DNA from 2 places in the Stenotrophomonas sp. GL_111 genome. Region 2 is predicted to be linked to the other one. Evidence: riboswitches for the same ligand, from Rfam matches in the RefSeq annotation. Region 2 holds a riboswitch; the other holds the start of a gene.
The links. Region 2 has a riboswitch for thiamine pyrophosphate ahead of AC3IPM_RS00840 (TonB-dependent siderophore receptor). Riboswitches for the same ligand answer to the same signal wherever they lie in the genome.
Positions count from the first base shown of each region.

Region 1 (10,312 bases), 1.1 Mb from region 2:
ACGCCCGGATACGAGCAACGTGGTGCTGTCAGGCGACCAGTCGGCCGCTTGGCGGGTTTCCGGGCGCAGCCCTTCCACCGGGCGCAGTGAATCGGGGCGGGTCAGATCGGCCCACCACAGCCCGTAGTTGCCGGAGCGGTCCGAGGTGAACACCAGTTGGTGTCCATCCGGTGCGAGCATCGGCTGCCCATCGCGGCCATTGGAGGCGAACAGACGCTCGGGGCGTCCCGGATGCCCGTTCTCCACCGGCACCCGGAACAAGCCGAACTGCGCCTTGCGGTGCACGAAGGCCAGCATGTTGTTGTGCCGCGACAGCGCCGGTGATTGCGCATCGTCGATCCCGACATCGCGCAGCGTGCGCGTCTCGGTGTCCAGCTCATACAGCCGCGATTCGCTGTCCACGCGTCGGCCGAACACGATATGGCGGCTGTCGCTGCGCCAGGCCCAGCCGCGGATTTCGGCCGAATCGCCGGTCAACTGCTCGGGCACCCCGCCCTGGGCCGGCATCCGCCATAGATCGCCGATCTGCGGATTGCGCACGAACACGATCCAGCGGCCATCGGGCGAGAAACGCGGTGCGTAGTCAAAGCTGTCCTCGGCGATCTCGTAGTCCAGCGCCGTCCAGTGCCCACTGGCGAGATCCAGCACGCGGATGCCGCGGTGCGCGAAGCGCCCGGCCAATGAGCCGAATACCAGCCCGCGCCCATCCGGGGTCCAATCGAAACTGAGCAGTTCGGTGCCATCGCAACGGGTCAGGTGACGCAGGCCACCGCCCGTGGCATTGGCAACCAGCACCTCGCAGCTGTTGTCCACGCCGAACCTGGCAAAGGCGATCTCGCGGCCATTCGGCGACCAGTTCGGGAAGCGGTCGGAAAACCCGTCCGGCGTCTCGGTCAACAACCGCGCCGGCGCACTTCCGGAGGTCTGCACTTTGATGGTGCCGCCATCGGGGCGGCCGCTGTCGGCCTCGTAGGCCACCTGCGAGCCATCCGGCGACAGCGTGGGATAGGTTTCAAAGCCGGCGGTGGCGGTAATCAGGCGATACGGGCGCTGCGGGCTGCCGATGACCCGGCTGCCGTCTTCGAGCACACCATTGGGGGGTGCATCCGCGCGCGGTCGCTGCAGCAGCAACGCGGCCATCACCAGCAACGCCACCAGCATGCCCAGGCCGATCACCAGCAGGACATGGCGACGGATACGCCGCCAGCGGCTGCGCGGGGAACGCACTGGCGTGGCGATCACGTCATTCCCGGGCACCTCGGCCACTACCGCATCGAGATCCGCCGGATCGGCCAGCACCGGCTCCACCACGCTGACCGGCTGCAGCAGCCGATAGCCGGTCTTGGCGATGGTCTCGATATACGCCAGGCCGCCTTCGTCGTCGCCGGCAAAGGCCTTGCGCAGCTGGGTGACCGCCTGGGTCAGCACATCGTTGGTGGGCAGCGTATCGGGCCAGACCTCGGCGAACAGTTCATCGCGGGTCACCACCGCACCGGGGGTGCGCATCAGCACTTTCAGAACACCGAGTGCCTTGGGTGTCAGCCTGCGGACCCGACGCGCGCCATCCACGACCACCTCACGCGAAGACAGCGTCAGGGTGCAATCGCCGATTCGAATGACATCGGCCGCAGGCGTCTCACTTTCGATGCTGATCATTCCGGTGGTACGAGTGAATACTGAACAACAGGAACGCAGCATTCATCACGATCAAACGTTGATCGATCGAACCGCCAGATTCCGCACAAGGCATCAGCGCAAACCGCAAAAAAACTTTGGCGCGCGAATACTAGCCTATGCCGGTTAACCGCGCCTATGCGCGTGGACGACAACAGGCTCTCTCTCGCCGACGAATTCACATAAATCGCTTCACTATTCGCGTCTTCGGGCGCGAATTTTTTATCTGCGATTCAGTTTTGTGTCCGCTTGAGCATGGTCAGACCGACCAGCCGCGATACCACCAGGGCCACGTACATGACCCCTGAAAACTGCTCCAGCATAACCAGCGCACGGGCCTGCGGATGCACCGGCACCACGTCGCTCAGGCCGACCCCGGAAAGTAAACTGAAGCTCAGATAAAGCAGCTCCATCCACGTGCGTAATTCGGTCTCGCTGGTGGCCATGAAACTGCCGGGATACCACTGTTGGCAGACCGCGAATGCGAACGCGAACGCCCAGGCCAACAAGGTGAATGTCGCCCCGGCCGCGAACAGTTCGTCGCGGGTGACCTTGTGGTCCTGGAGCATGTAGGCGATCAGGCTGCCGGCGGTATAGAAGTACAGCAGGCATTCCAGCAGCTGCGCGGTGGTAACCAGCGCCGGCCGGCCGAGCAGCGCCCCGGCGATGGAGAACGCCACCGCCGGAACGGCCAGCAGCAGTGCCAGCCCTATCCCCAGCGGACTGCGCCGCACCACCCACAATGCCAACCCCAGCACGGCGATGCCGAACGCGCCGAACAACGCGCCGCTGGCACCGGCCTCGTCCATGGCCGGGTACAGCAACACGCCCAGCAGCTGTACGCCCAGCAACCAGGCAGAGGGATAGCGGCGGGCGATGGCCAGCCAACGGGTGGTGCGTGCGATTGCCATGCGGAGTCCCCTGCCCTGTCGCCGCCGAGCTTAGCCCGGACGCCGCGCAGGCCGGATGAGGATGCCGGGGCGGCACGCGCCACCCCGGCGCACGGCTCACTCCTGGCGATAGACCTCGGCGCCGAGCTCGCGGAACTGCGCCGACTTGTCGGCCATGCCCTCGCTGAGCGCGGCCTGGTCGCTCAGGCCATGTTCGGCGGCGTACTCGCGCACGTCCTGGGTGATCTTCATCGAGCAGAAGTGCGGGCCGCACATCGAACAGAAGTGGGCCAGCTTGTGCGCGTCCTTGGGCAGGGTCTCGTCGTGGAATTCCTTGGCCTTCTCCGGATCCAGCCCGAGGTGGAACTGGTCCTCCCAGCGGAACTCGAACCGCGCCTTGCTCAACGCGTTGTCGCGTACCTGCGCACCCGGATGGCCCTTGGCCAGGTCCGAGGCATGGGCGGCGATGCGGTAGGCCATGATGCCGTCGCGCACATCCTGGCGGTTGGGCAGGCCCAGGTGCTCCTTCGGGGTGACATAGCAGAGCATCGCGGTGCCGTACCAGCCGATCATCGCCGCGCCGATCGCACTGGTGATGTGGTCGTAGCCCGGCGCGATGTCGGTGGTCAGTGGCCCCAGCGTGTAGAACGGCGCTTCGCCGCACTCGCGCAGCTGCTTGTCCATGTTCTCCTTGATCAGCTGCATCGGCACGTGGCCGGGGCCTTCGATCATGGTCTGCACGTCGTGCTTCCAGGCGATTTTGGTCAGCTCGCCGAGGGTTTCCAGCTCACCGAACTGCGCCGCATCGTTGGCATCGGCGATGCAGCCCGGGCGCAGCCCATCGCCCAGCGAGAAGGTCACGTCGTAGGCCTTCATGATCTCGCAGATGTCTTCGAAATGCGTGTAGAGGAAGTTCTCCTTGTGGTGCGCCAGGCACCACTTGGCCAGGATGCTGCCGCCGCGCGAAACGATGCCGGTAACGCGCTTTGCGGTGAGCGGCACATAGCGCAACAGCACCCCGGCGTGGATGGTGAAGTAGTCCACGCCCTGCTCGGCCTGCTCGATCAGGGTGTCGCGGAAGATCTCCCAGGTGAGTTCTTCGGCGCGGCCATCGACCTTCTCCAACGCCTGATAGATCGGCACGGTACCGATGGCGACCGGCGAATTGCGGATGATCCACTCGCGGGTTTCATGGATGTGCTTGCCGGTGGACAGGTCCATCACCGTGTCGCCACCCCAGCGGATCGCCCACACCAGCTTTTCCACTTCCTCGGCGATGCCCGAGGACACCGCACTGTTGCCGATGTTGGCGTTGATCTTGGTCAGGAAGTTGCGGCCGATGATCATCGGCTCGCTTTCCGGATGGTTGATGTTGTTGGGCAGCACGGCACGGCCGCGTGCGATCTCGTCGCGCACGAACGCCGGCGTGATGATCTTCGGGATCGACGCACCGAAGGACTCGCCGGGATGCTGGGCCAGCAGCGCCGCATCGCGGATCGCCTCCAGGCGCTGGTTCTCGCGGATGGCCACGAACTCCATCTCCGGGGTGATGATGCCGCGGCGCGCGTAGTGCATCTGGGTGACATTGGCACCGGCCACCGCACGCCGCGGGGTGATCCGCGAGGGGAAGCGCACCGCATCCAGGCGGGCGTCGGTTTCGCGCGAGCGCCCGAAGCTCGAACTCAGGCCGTGCAGCAGTTCGGTATCACCGCGCTCGGCCACCCAGGCCGCGCGCAATGCCGGCAGGCCGACCGACAGATCGATCTGCACGTCGGGATCGGTGTACGGGCCGGAGGTGTCATACACGGTGACCGGGGCATTTTCTTCGCCACCGAACAGGGTGGGCGTGCGGGTCAGCACGATCTCGCGCATCGGCACCTGCAGGTCGCTGCGCGAGCCGGGTACATGGATCTTGCGCGATCCGGGAATCGGGCGGGTCACCGACTCGGAAAGTTGCTGGGCCTGTTGCTGCAGGGCGGAAGGCTGTGCGTTCATCGGGCATCGTCCAAAGAGGTCGGGGACGAAGCGGCGGCGCACGGCGGACGGAATGCGGGCGGTATCCGGGTGTGGTGGCCCGGTGGCGCAGTGCGTCTGCAGTTGCGAAGCTTCCTACGCCGGTATCAACCGGATCAGGTTCGAAGGGACTGTCTCAACCTTGGCCATGTGGCCGCGGTACCCCCGCTTCGGGGCGAATTAGAGCACAAAGGCCCGCACATTTCCGCCGCCGCGCACGCGATTGGCACCCGCATCGGCTTGGATGTGAACAAAGCGCTTACACCACTTGGCCTACAATGCTTCGGCGCGGTATCTGCTTGGATCACTCCAACTCCCCCGTGCAGCGCCAGGCCCTGCCCCCGCGCCGTCCGGCATCGACCGGCTTGATTCGCCCCAGTTGTCGCCGTTGTGCCGCTGGAGACTGCAAGCATTCGCTCGCCCCTTCTGTTCGGAGAAACTCCTGCATGGTGTTTCGTGTTTCCATCGCGCTGGTCCTGCTGCTGGTGCTGATTGCCGGGATTGCGCCCGGTCCTTTCGACGCGGTCGTCCAGACCGGCCTGGTGCATATCATCAAGAGCGCCGGCTGGCTGTACCTGCTGGTGGTGTTCGTCACCCTGTCGTTCCTGATGTACCTGGCATTTGGCCGTTTCGGCTCGCTGCGCATCGGCGGTGAAGACGCCGAGCCGGATTTTTCCAACGCCAGCTGGATGTCGATGCTGTTCGCCGCGGGCATGGGCATCGGCCTGGTGTTCTGGGGTGCGGCCGAGCCGATCTCACATTTCGTCAAACCGCCGGAAGGCCTGGCGCCACAGAGCATGGATGCCGCGCGCGCGTCGATGCGCTATGCGTTCTTCCATTGGGGCCTGCATCCGTGGGCGATCTACGCCCTGATCGGGCTGGCGATGGCCTGGTTCCAGTTCAACCGCAATGGCCGCGGCCAGATCAGTGATCTGCTGCAGCCCTTGATCGGCCGCCATCACCGCGGCTGGATCGGCACGGTGGTCAACGTGTCGGCCGTGGTGGCCACCGCGATCGGTGTGGCTACCACGCTGGGCTTCGGCACGATCCAGATCGCGGCGGGCATCGAACGGGTGTTCGGCATCCCCTCCACCGCGCCCGTGCAGCTGACCATCATCGCGGTCGCTTTCGTGCTGTACATGGCGTCCACCGCCAGTGGCGTCGAACGCGGCATCAAGTGGCTGTCCAACTTCAATCTCGGCCTGGCAGCGCTGCTGCTGGCGCTGGTGCTGGTGTTGGGGCCGACGGCGTTCATCTTCGATACCTTCACCACCACGATCGGCTCCTACCTCAACCAGCTGGTGACGATGAGCCTGCGCATGTCGCCGTTCTCGGGCAGCACCTGGGTGGCGGACTGGACGATTTTCTACTGGGCGTGGTGGATTGCCTGGGCACCGTTCGTGGGGTCGTTCATCGCGCGGGTATCGCGCGGGCGCAGCATCCGCGAGTTCGTGCTGGGCGTGGTGATCGCGCCGAGCCTGCTGGGCTTTCTGTGGTTCTCCGTGTTCGGCGCCACCGCGTTGTGGTCGCAGATCTTCGGCCATGTCGACCTGGTCCAGGCGCTGGGCAATGGCTATGAGACGGTACTGTTCACCATGTTCGACAGCCTGCCGATGCCGATGCTGCTGTCGGTGGTCGCGCTGGTGCTGCTGGTGATCTTCTTCGTCACTTCGGCCGATTCGGCGGTGCTGGTGCTGGCCACCATGTCCACCGATGAAGCGGGTGATCCGCCGTTGTCGCGGCGCATCACCTGGGGCGTGGCGATTGCGCTGATTGCCGGCTCACTGCTGCTGGCCGGTGGGCTGGACGCACTGCAGGGCATGATCACCATTGCCGCCTTGCCGTTCGCGCTGCTGATGCTGCTGGTGATGTGGTCGCTGTACCGCGTGTTGGATATGGAATACGCGCTGCAGCGACGCCGCGCGCAGCGCGCGCGGAAGATGATGGACGAGTGGATCGAGCGCGAAATCGCAGCGCAGGAAGAAACCCGCGACGAAGCGGCGCGGGCACCCTAGGTAACGTTCATGCGGGCGGTGCAGCCACGCATGGCGTGGCTCTACCGTTCTGTGTGCTCAGTAGCCTGCAGCCTGGCCATCCTTGCGGCTTTCGGATGCACCGTAGTAAACGCCGGTGTCAGGATCGCGCAGGATCGCCTGGTAGCCGCCGTAAGGGCCATCGGCGAACACCACGCGGTGGCCCTTGCGCATCAGCGCACGCACCGTTTCATACGGGAAGCCGGTTTCCAGGTTCACCTCGCCGCCATCACGCATCGCGGTGGCCTGGCCGGTCGGCTCGGTCGAGCCCTCGTGCTGGATGCGCGGGGCATCGCCGGCCTCCTGCAGGTTCATGCCGAAGTCGACCATGTTCATCACGATCTGCGCATGCCCCTGCGGCTGCATCGCACCGCCCATCACCCCGAAACTCATCCATGGCTTGCCATCCTTGGTCACAAAGGCGGGAATAATGGTCTGGAACGGCCGCTTGCCCGGCGCATAGCCGTTGGGATGATCCTTCTGCAGCACGAACATCTCGCCGCGGTCCTGCAGGATGAAGCCCAGCCCCGGCGGGGCCATGCCGCTGCCCATGCCGCGGTAGTTGGACTGGATCAGCGACACCATCATGCCGTCCGCATCGGCCACCGTCATGTAGATCGTATCGCCTTCCTGCAACTGCTTGGGCGTGCCGGGCTGGACCTCGCGCAGGGCTTTGTCCATCGAGATCAACGCGCGCCGCTCGGCGGCGTAGCCCTTGGAGATCAGCTTTTCCACCGGCGCCGGATGGAATGCCGGGTCGGTGTAGAAGCGGGCGCGGTCGGCGAAGGCCAGCTTCTTGGCTTCCACAAACAGATGCACGTGCTCGGGTGAGCCGAAGGCGATCTTCGAGAAATCGTAGCCTTCGAGCACGTTGAGGATCTGCAGCGCGGCAATGCCCTGGCTGTTGGGCGGCAGCTCCCACACATCGTAGCCCCGGTAGTTGCTGCTCACCGGCTCCACCCACTCACCGTGGTGGCTGGCCATGTCCTCATAGCTCAGGTAGCCGCCATTGGCCTTGAAGTAGCTGCCGATGGTGCGCGCGATATCGCCCTTGTAGAACGCGTCGCGGCCGCCCTGCCCGATCTGCTCCAGGGTGTTGGCCAGGTTCGGGTTCTTCCACATCTCGCCCTTGCGCGGGGCGTGGCCGTTGATCGTGAACTGCTCCTTGAAGCCGGGGTACGGCGACAGCTTGGGCACCGAGCGGTCCCAGTAGTAGGCGATCACCTCGGCCACCGGATGGCCTTCACGGGCGTAGCGGATGGCCGGGGCCAGGTTGTCGGCCATCGGCTTGCGGCCGAAGCGCTCGTGCAGCGCGAACCAGCCATCCACCGCACCGGGCACCGACACCGGCAAAGGCCCGGTGGGCGGAATCTCCTTCAGGCCGCGGCGCTGGAACTCGGCCAGGGTGAGCGACTTCGGCGACCGGCCCGAGCCGTTGTAGCCATACAGCTTCGCGGTCCTGGGGTCCCACACGATCGCGAACAGGTCGCCGCCGATGCCGTTGCCGGTCGGCTCCATCAGCCCCAGCGCCGCGTTGGCGGCAATGGCCGCATCCACCGCCGAGCCGCCGGACTTCATCACGTCCAGCGCGATCTGGGTGGCCAGTGGCTGCGAGGTGGCGGCCATCGCGTGCGGGGCGATCACTTCCGAACGGGTGGCGAAGGTATGGCCGGTGATGCGGTCGGCGGCCTGAGACAGCGTCGGCAGGGCGCACAGGAGGGCGGCGGTCAGCAGACCACGGGCAATCGGTGAAGGCACGGCAATTCCTGATGGGTGAAAGCAATGGGGATAGTCGCCGCTGAGCGCCCTTGGCGACATCCCACAATGGTCATGGCCGCACGTCCGAACGCCACCGTTTCCGCGCATAACGACCACGCAAAATAGTGAATTCGGGTTCACCAGAACGATTTCACCCGCAACCATCCTTGTGTGGCGGGGCTTTGCGCTGGATGCAGGCGAAACTGTTGGAAATGTCGTCGCAAAGGTTGACACCGTCAAAACCGCTGTGGTTTTCTCGATCTCATGTTGCAGCGCACAGCCATCCGCGAATCCATCGAGCACGCCGACACCGGCGGCGCCTCGATCCGTTCGCTTCTTGTACTCGTACTTATTACCCAACCAACAGGTGCGGGACGGACCGGCGTGTAAGCAAGACTGCCAGGTATCCATCAAAACCCGCATCCGACCAGGTGCGGGTTTTTTCGTTTCAGAACCCTTCGTTTCGCACTCCCCCTCCCCGCCTCCCCCTTCCCCGAGTTGCCTTCCGCCATGACCCGCCAGCCCGCCACCGCCCGACCGACCCCCGCCGCCCGCACGGCGTGTGCGTGCGGTTGTGGCGCTGCGGGCGCCACCCCTTCCCCTGATCGGCCGATGTGTCCCTGAGACCGTCGGCCGATTTTTTTTCTTCTCTGCATAGGACCTTCCCCATGAGCACCCACGACCTGCCCCAGATCAAGATCGCTGTTGTCGGCTACGGCAGCCAGGGCCGCGCGCACGCGTTGAACCTGCGCGAATCCGGCTTCGATGTCGTCATCGGGCTGCGCCCGGGTGGCCCGACCGAGGTCAAGGCACAGGCCGATGGCTTCACCGTCAAAACGCCGGCCGAGGCCGTCACCGACGCCGATCTGGTCGCGGTACTGACCCCGGACATGGTGCAGAAGAAGCTCTACGAGGACGTGCTCGCGCCGCACATGAAACAGGGCGCGGTGCTGCTGTTCGCGCATGGCCTGAACGTGCATTTCGACATGATCAAACCGCGCGAGGATCTGGACGTGGTGCTGGTGGCGCCCAAGGGCCCGGGCGCGCTGGTCCGCCGTGAGTACGAGATCGGCCGTGGCGTGCCGTGCATCTGGGCGGTCTACCAGGACAAGAGCGGCAAGGCCGCCGAGTACGCGCTGGCCTATGCCACTGGTCTGGGCGGTGCGCGCGCCAACCTGATCCAGACCACCTTCAAGGAAGAAACCGAGACCGATCTGTTCGGTGAGCAGGCCGTGCTGTGCGGCGGTGCCTCGGCGCTGGTCCAGGCCGGTTTCGAGACGCTGGTGGAAGCCGGCTACCAGCCGGAGATCGCCTACTACGAAGTGCTGCACGAACTGAAGTTGATCGTCGACCTGTTCTACGAAGGCGGCATCTCGCGGATGCTGGAGTTCATCTCCGAAACCGCGCAGTACGGTGACTACGTCAGCGGCCCGCGGGTGATCGACGCCGGCACCAAGGCGCGCATGAAGGAAGTCCTCAACGACATCCAGGACGGCACGTTCACCAAGAACTGGGTGGCCGAGTACGAAGCAGGCCTGCCGAACTACAACAAGTTCAAGCAGGCCGACCTGGAGCACCCGATCGAGAAGGTAGGCAAGGAACTGCGCGCCAAGATGGTCTGGTTGCAAGGACAAGCCGCGTAACCCGCGCGGCTCCCCCACCGCTTTCGCAAAGGTCACCGCATGAATACCTCCGCCCACAGCAGCGCGCCCCGCAACGGCGCACGCTGGTTGACGCAGGCCCTGGAAGCCGAGGGCGTGCATACGCTGTTCGGCTATCCGGGCGGCACCATCATGCCGTTCTACGACGCCCTGGTGGATTCCGGGCTGAAACACATCCTGGTCCGTCATGAGCAGGGCGCGGCCCTGGCCGCCAATGGCTATGCACGCGCCAGCGGCCATGTGGGCGTCTGTGTCGCCACCTCCGGCCCGGGCGCGTCAAACC
Region 1 covers NZ_CM174421.1:3,559,979-3,570,290, forward strand. The annotation lists gene AC3IPM_RS15830 (winged helix-turn-helix domain-containing protein) at 1-1,656, opposite strand, end outside; gene AC3IPM_RS15835 (ion channel) at 1,908-2,585, opposite strand; gene thiC (phosphomethylpyrimidine synthase ThiC) at 2,682-4,559, opposite strand; TPP riboswitch at 4,654-4,754, opposite strand; gene AC3IPM_RS15845 (BCCT family transporter) at 5,024-6,592, shown strand; gene ggt (gamma-glutamyltransferase) at 6,650-8,356, opposite strand; gene ilvC (ketol-acid reductoisomerase) at 9,037-10,011, shown strand; gene ilvG (acetolactate synthase 2 catalytic subunit) at 10,051-10,312, shown strand, end outside.
Region 1: linked by a shared signal. The riboswitch ahead of thiC (phosphomethylpyrimidine synthase ThiC) and the one ahead of AC3IPM_RS00840 (TonB-dependent siderophore receptor) in region 2 are both predicted to bind thiamine pyrophosphate.

Region 2 (10,312 bases):
TGGCGTACGCGCTGATCTCGTCGGTGGCCTTCCAGACCAGCGCGGTCTGCGGCAGGAAGCGCGACAGGCGGCTGTGCCGCTGCGGGGTGCCGCGCTTGTCGTAGGCACGTTCGTCCAGGCGCACGTAGCGGCCGCCGGCCAGCCATTCCCAGTCCGTACCGAAGCTGATCCGGTCCAGAGCGAACACCGCCGTCTGCCGGCTGTCCAGGCGCCGTGCCGAGGCACCGGGCAGCTTCGGCGACGGCGCGAACACCGGCAACCGCGGGTCGGCGATGTTGGCCGTGCCCACGTACTCGTTGACGTTCTGGCGCTTGTCCACGGTGCGTCGGAACCCATCCACGCCCAGCGTCAGCTGGTGGCCGATGCGACCGGTGGCGAACGCCCCGCGCAGTTCCGCGCGCGCTTCCTGGTTGCGGCGCGTGTCGTCGGGGCTGCGGTAGTCGTAGACGTCGTAGTCGCCGTTGGGCGCGAAGTAGTTGCCCGGCACGCTGCCATCGGCGCACTGCGCGGCGTAGTAGCAACCGTAGGCGAAGGCGACGTTGTCATCGATCACCGAGCGGCTGTGGCTCACCGACACGCGCGACTGCCAGTCGGCGTTGAAGTCGTAGGTATGCAGCGCGGTGAGGTTGGTGCTTTGGATGCCGACCGGCTGCTGCCACGGCTGGTAGCCGAGCATGCGCGTGCGGTCCACCCCACGCGGCAGCTGCGAAGCCCCCAGCAGCTGGTAGCCGGACACCGAACGCTGCGCGCTGGTCTGGTAGTTGGCATCCACTTCCAGTTTGCCGCGCTCGCCGATCAGCCAGTCGGTGGCCAGCGCGTAGAAATTGCGCCGACCATCGGCGTGGTCGACATACGAATCGGTGTCTTCCCAGGCCGCGTTGAAGCGCACCCCGACGCGCGGCGTCAGCCAGTGGCCCACGTCCACGGCGGCATAGCGCGAGCCTTCCGCGTCGGTGCCCAAGGTGACGTTGCGCACCTGCGCCGGCCGCTTGCCGACGTAGTTGATGATGCCGCCCGGTGCCATCACCCCGGCCGCCAGACCGGCCTCGCCCTTGAGGATCTCCACCCGCTCCACGTTCTCCAGCGCCAGGCGCTGCTCACCGGTGATGGCCAGGCCGTTGAAGCGATAGCCGGTACCCGGGTCGAGCGCAAAGCCGCGGATCGCGATGTTCTGGTAATAGCCCACCGGCGCATAGGCATCGCCCAGCGAGGCATCGCTGCGGGCCAGCTCGGACAGGGTGCGCACCTGCAGGCGGTCCAGTACCGCGCGATCGAGCACGTTCATCGAGGCCGGCGTGCTTTTCCAGTCGCCGGCGCCGAAGCTGCCCGACGCAACGGCGTCCGCAGCAGGCTGGCGTGCCTGCACGCGGACAGCGGCAAGTTCGGTCGGGGAGCGGTCGTCGGCTTCTGCGGCGGCGGCGTGCAGCGGCAGGGCGGCGCACAGGGCGGCGGTCAACAGCGAGGTTCGATAGCAGCGGTTCATGCGATTCGTCATCAGCGATGGGGAGACGAAGCGACGGCGAACGCGCGCAGACCGCCGATGCGGTGCGCCCACTGCTCAAAGCTCCCTACGCCGGTGCAAACCGGATCAGGTTCCAAGGGACTCTCTCAGCCTGGCAATCCAGGCACCCCCGCTTCAAAGGCTATTTCACCACAAATGGTACGGATTTGCCCGTGCAGGCTCAGGCGGCGGCGTGCAGGGCCTCGAGCAGGCGCCGCCCCTCGGTGCTGGCGAACCACGCGGCATGCCCCAGCAGGAAGGTGTGGTAGGCCACGTCGGCGTTCGCGGTGGAGCCGGTAACACCTTGGAAATACTCGACTTCCGACAGCGCGAAGTCGACGTGGACCAGCGGCAGCAGGTCGGCCATCAGGTGCACACGCCCGGCCGACAGCGGCAGCACCTGCCGGTAGCCGTCGAGCAGGGCCAGTGCGATGTCCAGGTGCACCGCCTGCGCACCGCGTTCGAGCTGCAGCCAGGCGATCGCGTTGCGTTCGATGGCCGTGGCCAGGTCGAACAGGGCGCTGGTGGGCGAGGCCAGGCCGAAGTCGAGGACGGTGCTGACCTGCATCGCGCCATCGTGGGGCTGCCAGAGCAGGTTGGAGACATGCCAGTCGTTGTGCGCCCACAGCGCCGGCTCGGCCTGCAGACGCTCGGCCATACCGGCATGCCAGGGCAGCACCGTGCGCTTGAGCTCGTCCTGCCAGGGCGTGTGCGCCAGGTAGTCGGCCAGGCCCGGCCGATCCGCCAGGTCGCGCTGCAGATGGGCGATTGGATCGGCACTGCGGATCAGGTCGTCGCGTGCCACCAGGATGTGCGTGCTGCGCTGGGCCACCGGATGGCTGGCGGTGGCGCGGTGCAGGGAGGCGAGCATCCGGCCGGCCTCCAGCGCCTGTGCGACATCGTCCAGCGGCGTCCACGACGGCGCATCGCGGTACAGGTCCTGGCCGACCCCGACGGTATGCAGTTCATAGGTCCAGCCGGCGTGTTCGACCGCCGTGGCGCCACCGGCGTCGCGTAGCAGCCCGACCACCGGCACGCCCGCGGCAGCGAGGTGCTCGATCAGCCGATGTTCTTCGTTGAGCACCGCCGCGGTGCGCACGCTGTAATGGTGCCGCTTGATGAAGACCGGTTGCCCCGCGCCTTCCACGATAGCCGCGGCGGACAGCGGGCGCGGGCTGTGCCAACGCACCTCGCCGTCGCCCTGCAGCTGTGGGAAGCGGCCGCGCAACCAGGTGATTTCCGCAGCGCTGATTGCCGGCCAGTCGGCCGCCACGGCGTCGTTGTTGAGGCCCTGGACGTGGTGGTCGGTGTGGGTCATGGCAGGTGCGGTGCAGGGCGGGCGGGGCGCGAAGCCGAGCATGGTACTCCGCGCCCCGGTCAGCCTGCAGGCCCTGCGCGTTTACCAGCCGCGGCCCTGGCGACGATCCCAGTCGCGACGTTCGCGTTGCTGGTGTTCCCAGCGGCTGCGCTGATTGCGGCGGTCATAGCCACGGTCGTAGCCGTAGCGGCGGTCATAGCGCTGGTCGTACCGTTGGTCATAACGCTGGTTGTAGCGCTGGTCGTAACGGCGGTCATAGCGATGATCGCGGTTGTCGCGTGTGGTCAGGTTGCCGATGGCGCCACCGGCCACCGCGCCGCCGACAGTCGCTGCCGGGTCGCCATTGGAGAGCAGGTGGCCGGCCACACCGCCCACCACCGCACCGACCACGGTGCGCTTGTCCTTTTTGGACAGGGCGCTGGCATCGCCGACGACGGCCACACCTGCGGTGAGGGCCAGGGCCATCGCCAGTCCACGGAGGCTGAGTGCGGATAGATTGAACATGTGCGGTTCTCCAGTGAGGTGCTTGCCACGGATACCACGCTGGCGCCCGAACATTGTCGGAACATTGCCGCGCGGCGCCACCCGAGGTGCGCATTCATCTAGCGGCAATCGGCATGAAGCGGCGCTGAAAATCACCTGTCTGAGCCCTGAATTGCAAAAGGAACGGTGCTTCTCCGTGTAAGGCCGCGCGGTGCAGAGGGCTGGGGCGCGGGGCCTGATGCCCATGCGCGCGAATGTCCCCCGGCGCCGGCCTGCGGCCAACGGGGCCCCAACGCTCGCCTCACACCCAGAACGAAGACAGCGCCGTGCAAGATGTTGCGAACCAAAGAAAAGGCCGTGCGATGCACGGCCTTTTCAGTGGGCTCCCTGCCCGGTGGGCGTCCTGCCCGTTCGACTCAGTGGTTCATTGAGCGCTGGGTCTGTTGCTCCTGCTCCTGCTGCGGGTTCTGCTGCTGCAGAACATTCGGTGCGCCCTGCACGGCGCCACTGCTGTGGGCCATGCTGCGTTCGGTGGGTTCCTTGAGGTCCATCGCGGCGCGGTGCATCGCCGGGTCGTTGGGCTGGCCCTGCACGGCGAACACGCGCTCGCCGTTGGTGCTCTGCACGACTGAATCGATGCGGCTCAGGCCGGCGGCCTTGGCATCGTGGGTCAGTGCGGCGGCCGCGGCCTCCAGTGCAGGACGGTCCTTGAAGGTGCCGGCCGGCAGGCCTTCCATGCCCTTCAGCGCCTGGTTGTACATCGGGTGCTGCGGGTGACGCGCATCGTTGAGCAGCGGGCGCTCGCGCGCATCGAGCATCGCCGAGGTGGTCTTGGGACCGATCACGCCATCGGCGTCCAGGCCGTTGTCGCGCTGGAACTGGCGCACGGCCGCTTCGGTGTTCCGGCCGAGCTTGCCGTCTTCGTACAACGGCTTGCCGTCGGCGCCGACGTAGCCCAGCCAGCCCAGGTGCTCCTGTGCCTTGCGCACCTGCTCGTTGTCCGCGCCCAGCTTGTGCACGCCACCGCTGGCTTCCGCCTGGACGTGGCCCTGCTTGCCTGCGGCATCGTGGTTCGGGGTGGAGGGGGCCTGGCCCTGCACGCGGTCCTGGGTGTGGCTTTCCAGCAGGTTGCGCGCCTTGGACAGCGGATCGGAGGCGAAGACCTTCCAGTTCGGGTGGCTCTCGACCTGCTTGAGGTAATCCTCCACCGGCATGGTGTGCACGCCCTTGCTGCCCGAGGACTGGCTGATCAACAGCTTGTCGGTGTTCGGGTCGCGCACCACCATCACGATGTGGTCGATGCCGTTCCAGTGTTCGTGCTTGGTCTTGGCCGTATCCAGGCCGATGACCATGCCTTCCTGCAGCGCACCCGGCTTCATGATGCCGGCACGATCGAGCAGCACGCCGGATTCCTTGTAGGCGTTGTGCACGATCGTGCCCGAGCCGGCGTAGCCCAGTTTGATCTTGTCGGCCGCGCTGAACACGTCGTGGCCGGCTTTGCCGTTGATCTCGTCCTGGGTGCGGTTCTGCAGCTCACCGACCCAGCCCGAGCAGTCGATGAAGCCCTGCTCGACGTTCTTGCCGGTGATGCCCTTGCCCTGGTAAAGCGAGCTGGACGGGATGTTGATCGCGTAGCGAACGTCGTCGTATTTCACGCCGGCGTTGTAGGCCGCATCCAGGCGGATGCCGGGCGTGTCCGGGTTCGCGGCGGCCGCGGCGGTAGTGGCCGCGGTGGCCGCCACGGTGGCGGCGCCTGCAGCGACGGCCGCGGTCTGTGCCGGCGGCGTCACGCTCTGCACGGGCGCGGGGCGTGCCTGCGCTTCCGTCAGCGGGGCGATGTTCTTTTCCGGAATGCTGATCGCATCGTACTTGCGGTCGTAGTACTGGGCGAAGCTGCTGGCCAGGTCGTGGTCGTTCATCGTGCGCATCTCGGCGCGGGTATGGCCGGTCAGCTTTTCAACGTCGCTGCCGATCTGCGCCATGATCCGCGGGCGCATGTCGATCGGGTCGCCGTGGCGGTCGCGCACCACGCCGAACGTGCCGGTCGCGATCGCGGTCTGGATCGAGCCGTAACCGGCCTCGCCCTGCTGGTGGGCCAGGTACAGGTCCAGCCCGGTGGGCTTGTCTTCGCCGGACAGATACGGGTGCCCGGTACGGTCATGGCGCTTCTGCATGTCCGCCAGGTTGCGGGTGAACATGTCCGCGGCCGCCTCGGTGTTGCGGGTCGGATCGAACTCATGCCCGGTCAGGCCGTAGCGCTGCGCCGAGGACGGCAGGAACTGGAACAGGCCGCGTGCGTCGGTGGTCTTGTTGTGTGCGCGCTCGTCGAAGCCGCCGCCGGTTTCGATGTGGGCAAAGCGCAGGAAATCCTCGGCCGGGATGCCCTTGCGCTGCGCGACCTGCTCGATGATGTCGAGAACTTCCTTTTTGCTGTAGTCACGTTGTGCCATGACGTCTTCCTCTGGGGTTGATGGAGCGGCCTTTGCCGCATTACGCCAACCGGACTCATCCATGAGTCTTCAACATGTCGGTCAACAGGTCCTGCGTGCTGCTTACTGCTTGGCGTACGCCCGGGTTGCCGGATCGTAGGCGTAGTGCGCGGTGTCGGCCTCGCCCAGTGCACGGGTCTGGTCCGGGCCGGAGAAGGTGGTGCCACTGCGCTGGATGTTGATGCGCGGCAGGTCGCTGCCCGGGGCGTCGCTGAAGGCCAGCACGCCGTCGCTGCCGATGCACGGCATCACCGCGCCGCCGTCGCAGGCCGCCGCGTTGTCCTCGCCGGTCACCACCGAACCCAGGAACGCCCAGACGCGGTCGTCGTCCTTTTCCTGTTCGTAGTGCGGGTTGAACAGCAGCAGCGCATAGCCATCGATGCTGGAACCGGCATCGACGCTGGTGGTCGGCACGGCCAGCAGCAGCTTGCCGGCCGGGGTGCGGTACTCCACCGGCTTGCGCTTGTCGTCGATCTGCGCGGCAGTGCCGTAGGCACCGATGCTGCCGATGTCACGCTCCATGCCCTTGAACACCCACGGCCGGTTCGGCGTGGTGCCGGTCAGGGTGAAGGTGGCCTCGGTGAGGGTGACCTGGGTGGTCGGGCCGGCCTCGTCTTCGCCGGGCTTGCCGTATTTGTTGGGCGTGTTCCAGGCGAAACCGGTGTAGTAGCGGGTGCCGGCCAGTTCGAAGGCATGACCGAACCAGAAGGTCGCCACGCTGCCATTGGCCACTTCATAGGAGGTGGCACCGTCGCCGTCGACCTGGTAGATGAAATACAGCACGCTGCCCGCATCGGGCGGCGTGGCGGCGGCGGGAGTCGGGGTGTTCTGCATCGGGGCAACATCCTGTCGTGGCGCCGGGGCGCCCTGGGGTGACGCGGCGGTAGGAGTCGAGGGGCTGCAGGCAGCCAGCAGCGAAACAAGCGCAACGGCCAGCGTCATGCGCAGGCAGGCCTTGCTCAGGCTGGACTTCAGGGGGGGAAACATGCGCCTCTCCATGGATTCTGCGGGTGCCGTAAGCCACGGCACAGTAGACGCCCCGTAACCGACACGCGGGGGGCGTTGTGATGGGCCGGTCGATTCCTTCGACCTCGCATAGAGGAGCCCATCGGCGGCGATGATGGCATATCCGCGACGCCTATCACAGGGGGGCACCGGTCGATGCCCGCCCCGACCGTGAACTGGGTCTCAGATTTCCCCGTCGCGCAGGTAGTCGAACAGTTCGGCGTCGCCCTTCAGGCCCAGCTTGAGCATGGCATCGCCCTTCTGCCGGCTGATCGTGCTCACGCTCTTGTGCAGCTGCAGGGCGATTTCCTTCACGGTCAGGCCGCTGCCGAGCAGGCGCAGCACTTCCACTTCACGCGGCGATAACGGCTTGGTGCCGGTGTCATCCACGCTCTGCGTGCCGATTGCGTCGATGCGTTCCTTCAGCGTGCGGCTCACATACGGCAGGCCACGCTGCACGGTCTGGATCGCCAGCGGCAGTTCTTCCATCGAGGAGGTCTTGTCGACCAGGCCGAGCACACCGGTGGAGACCACCATGCGCAGGATCGCCAGGTTGTTGGACACACTCAGCATCAGCACCGGCAGGTCCGGGAAGCGGCGCCGGATCATGCCGATCATGGCAAAGCCATCGGCCTGCTGGCTGCCGGGCATGGAGTAGTCGGTGACCAGAATGTCGCAGGGTTGCGAGGTCAACGCCTTGAGCAGCTCATCGGCGGTACTGGCCTCGGCCACCACCACGCCAACGCCGCTGGCTTCGATCACCGCCTTGGTGCCGATCCGCACGACCGGGTGGTCGTCGGCGATGATAATGCGCAGGGTCATGGACTAGTATGGCCTGAGAGGCAGCCGCGGTTCGGGCCGTGCCGTGGTGGGGACTGCATTTTACGGAGATCGGACGGCATGCGTACCTGGGGTGTCCGCTGGCTGGTCATGTGGAGTATGGCCCTGATGTTGGCCGCATCGGCGGCCGCCGCTCCTGCCATCTCCAGCGCAGCGCTGTCGCTTTCGCCCCGCCAGACGGAATGGCTTGGCCGAAACCCTACCATCATCCTTGGCATGTACGACAGCGGCTGGCCGCCGTTCGAGTCGCTGCAGGACGGCAAGCCGGCGGGACTGGGCTACGACTACCTGAGCGTGCTGGCCCAGCGGCTGGGCCTGAAAGTGGACGTGCGCATGTACCGCACCTGGGGCGAGGTGATCGATGCCGCGTGCCGGGGCGAGGTGGACGTGGTGATGAACATCACCCTGACCTCCGACCGCACCCGCTGCATGGTCTACACCGGGCCGTATGCGGAAGCGCCGCTGGCGCTGGTGGCACGCCAGAACGATGTCCGCAGCTCGACCGATCCGGACCTGCATGACCTGCGCGTGGTCACCGAGCGCGAGTTCGTGACCAGCGAGCAGGTGCGTACCCGTTTTCCGCAGGCACGCCGGGTGGTGGCGGCCAACACGATGACTGCGCTGTCGATGCTGGGGCGCGGGGATTCGGATGTGTACATCGGCAACGCCTACGTTGCCAGCCACCTGATCGGCCAGCACGGCATGACCCAGGTGACCCTGCTGCGCCCCAGCGACCTACCGCCGGAACGCCTGCATTTCGGTGTGCCCAATGCACAACAGCCGCTCGCCGAGGCACTGGATGCGGCGCTGGCGGCGGTGACTCCGGCCGAGCGCGAGATGATCGAGCGGCGCTGGTTGCCCACGTTGCAATGGTCAGGCCGCTCACGGCTGATTCTGGACAGCGCCGAGAAGCGGGTGCTGGCCACGCCGCTGCGGCTGGGCTTCGCACCCAATGCGGCACCGTTGGCGTTCATCGACGCCGATGGCCAGCCCAGCGGCGTGGCCGGCGACTACCTGCGGCAGCTGCGCATGGTGGGTGCCAAGTTGGTGCAGGTGCCCGCGCACGACTGGTTCGAGGTGCGCGAGCAGATGCGACGCGGCGACGTCGACGCGATCATGGGCATTCCCAACGACTCCAACTACCTGGGCGCGGACTGGGTGTTCAGCCAGCCCTTCATCAGCGTGCCCAACGTCATCGTGACGGCCAGCGGTGGGCCCTCGATCCTCGGCCTGGCCGACCTGGACCGGCGCACCGTGCTGCTGTCCGATCCGGACCGGTTGCGCGGCTACGTGCTGCAACGCGCACCGAACGCGCGCATCGTGCCGGCGCGCAGTACCGAACAGGCGCTGGCGCGGCTGGCCAAGGGCGATGCCGATGTCTACATCGGCAACCTGGCGATGATCGACCGCATCGTGCGCGATCAGTACCCCGCGCAGCTGCAGGTGGCCGCACCGGCGGGTTTCAGCGACAACCTGTCGTTGGCGGTACGGCGGCCCTATGCACCGCTGGCGACGACGTTCGATCGCGTGCTGGTCAATCTGACCCCGCGTGAGCATGAGGCCATCCGCAGCGACTGGCTTTCAGCCGAATACCGCAGCGGATTGGACTGGCGCACGGTCGCGCGCTGGGCGGTGCCGCTGGCATTGGTGCTGCTGACGGGGATATTGGTGCATGGCTGGGGCCATCTGCGCCTGCGTCGGGAAGTGGCGATGCGGCGGCAGCTCGAGCAGCGCCTGGCCGAGGTTACCGACAACCTGCCGGCCATCGTCTACCAGGCGCGTCGCGGCAGTGATGGGGCGATGTCCTTCCCGTATATCGCCGGTGACATGGACGCGATGTTCGGCGTGAGCGCGGCCGATGCGATGGCCGACGAAGCACAGGTCATGGCGCAGGTGGATCCGCGCGACCGTGAGCGTATCGGTGATGAACTGGAGCGCGCGGCGGCCGGGTTCGACGCCTTGGACATGGAGTTCCGCACCAGTCCGCATGGCGTGCTGCGCTGGATCCGCTCGTGTGCGCTGCCCTATGCCGCCGAGGATGGCGCGGTGTTGTGGAGCGGCTACTGGGTGGATGTCACCGAAGCGCGCGCACAGGCCGATGCGCTGGTCGAAGCCAAGGCGGTGGCCGAACGCGCGGCGGCGGCCAAGGCCGAATTCCTGGCCACCATGAGCCATGAAATCCGCACGCCGATGAGCGGGGTGCTGGGCATGCTCGAAGTGCTCTCGCACACCCCGCTGGATGGCGAGCAGCGGCGCGTGATCGGGGTGATCGAGGATTCGGCGCAGATGCTGCGACAGATCCTGGATGACATCCTGGACTACTCGCGGATCGAAGCCGGTGGGGTATCGCTGCAACCGCAGCCGGTGGCGCTGCGCAGCCTGCTTGACAACGTGCAGCAGCTGCTGTCGCCGCAGGCCTCGGGCAAGGGCCTGGAACTGAGCCTGGACGTGGACCCGGCGGTGGCGCCGCTGCATCTGGTGGACGGGATGCGCCTGCGCCAGATCGTATTCAACCTGCTCAGCAATGCCATCAAGTTCACCCAGAAAGGCGCGGTGAGCATCACGCTGCAACTCGAAGAAGGCGATGACAGCGCGCAGCAGCTGCGCTTGACCGTCGCCGATACCGGCATCGGCATTTCCGACGAGCAGCGCGAGCGCCTGTTCCAGCCGTTCGCG
Region 2 covers NZ_CM174421.1:195,599-205,910, forward strand. The annotation lists gene AC3IPM_RS00840 (TonB-dependent siderophore receptor) at 1-1,483, opposite strand, end outside; TPP riboswitch at 1,549-1,643, opposite strand; gene AC3IPM_RS00845 (phosphotransferase enzyme family protein) at 1,683-2,819, opposite strand; gene AC3IPM_RS00850 (glycine zipper 2TM domain-containing protein) at 2,901-3,323, opposite strand; gene AC3IPM_RS00855 (XVIPCD domain-containing protein) at 3,719-5,752, opposite strand; gene AC3IPM_RS00860 (hypothetical protein) at 5,855-6,778, opposite strand; gene AC3IPM_RS00865 (response regulator) at 6,980-7,618, opposite strand; gene AC3IPM_RS00870 (ATP-binding protein) at 7,697-10,312, shown strand, end outside.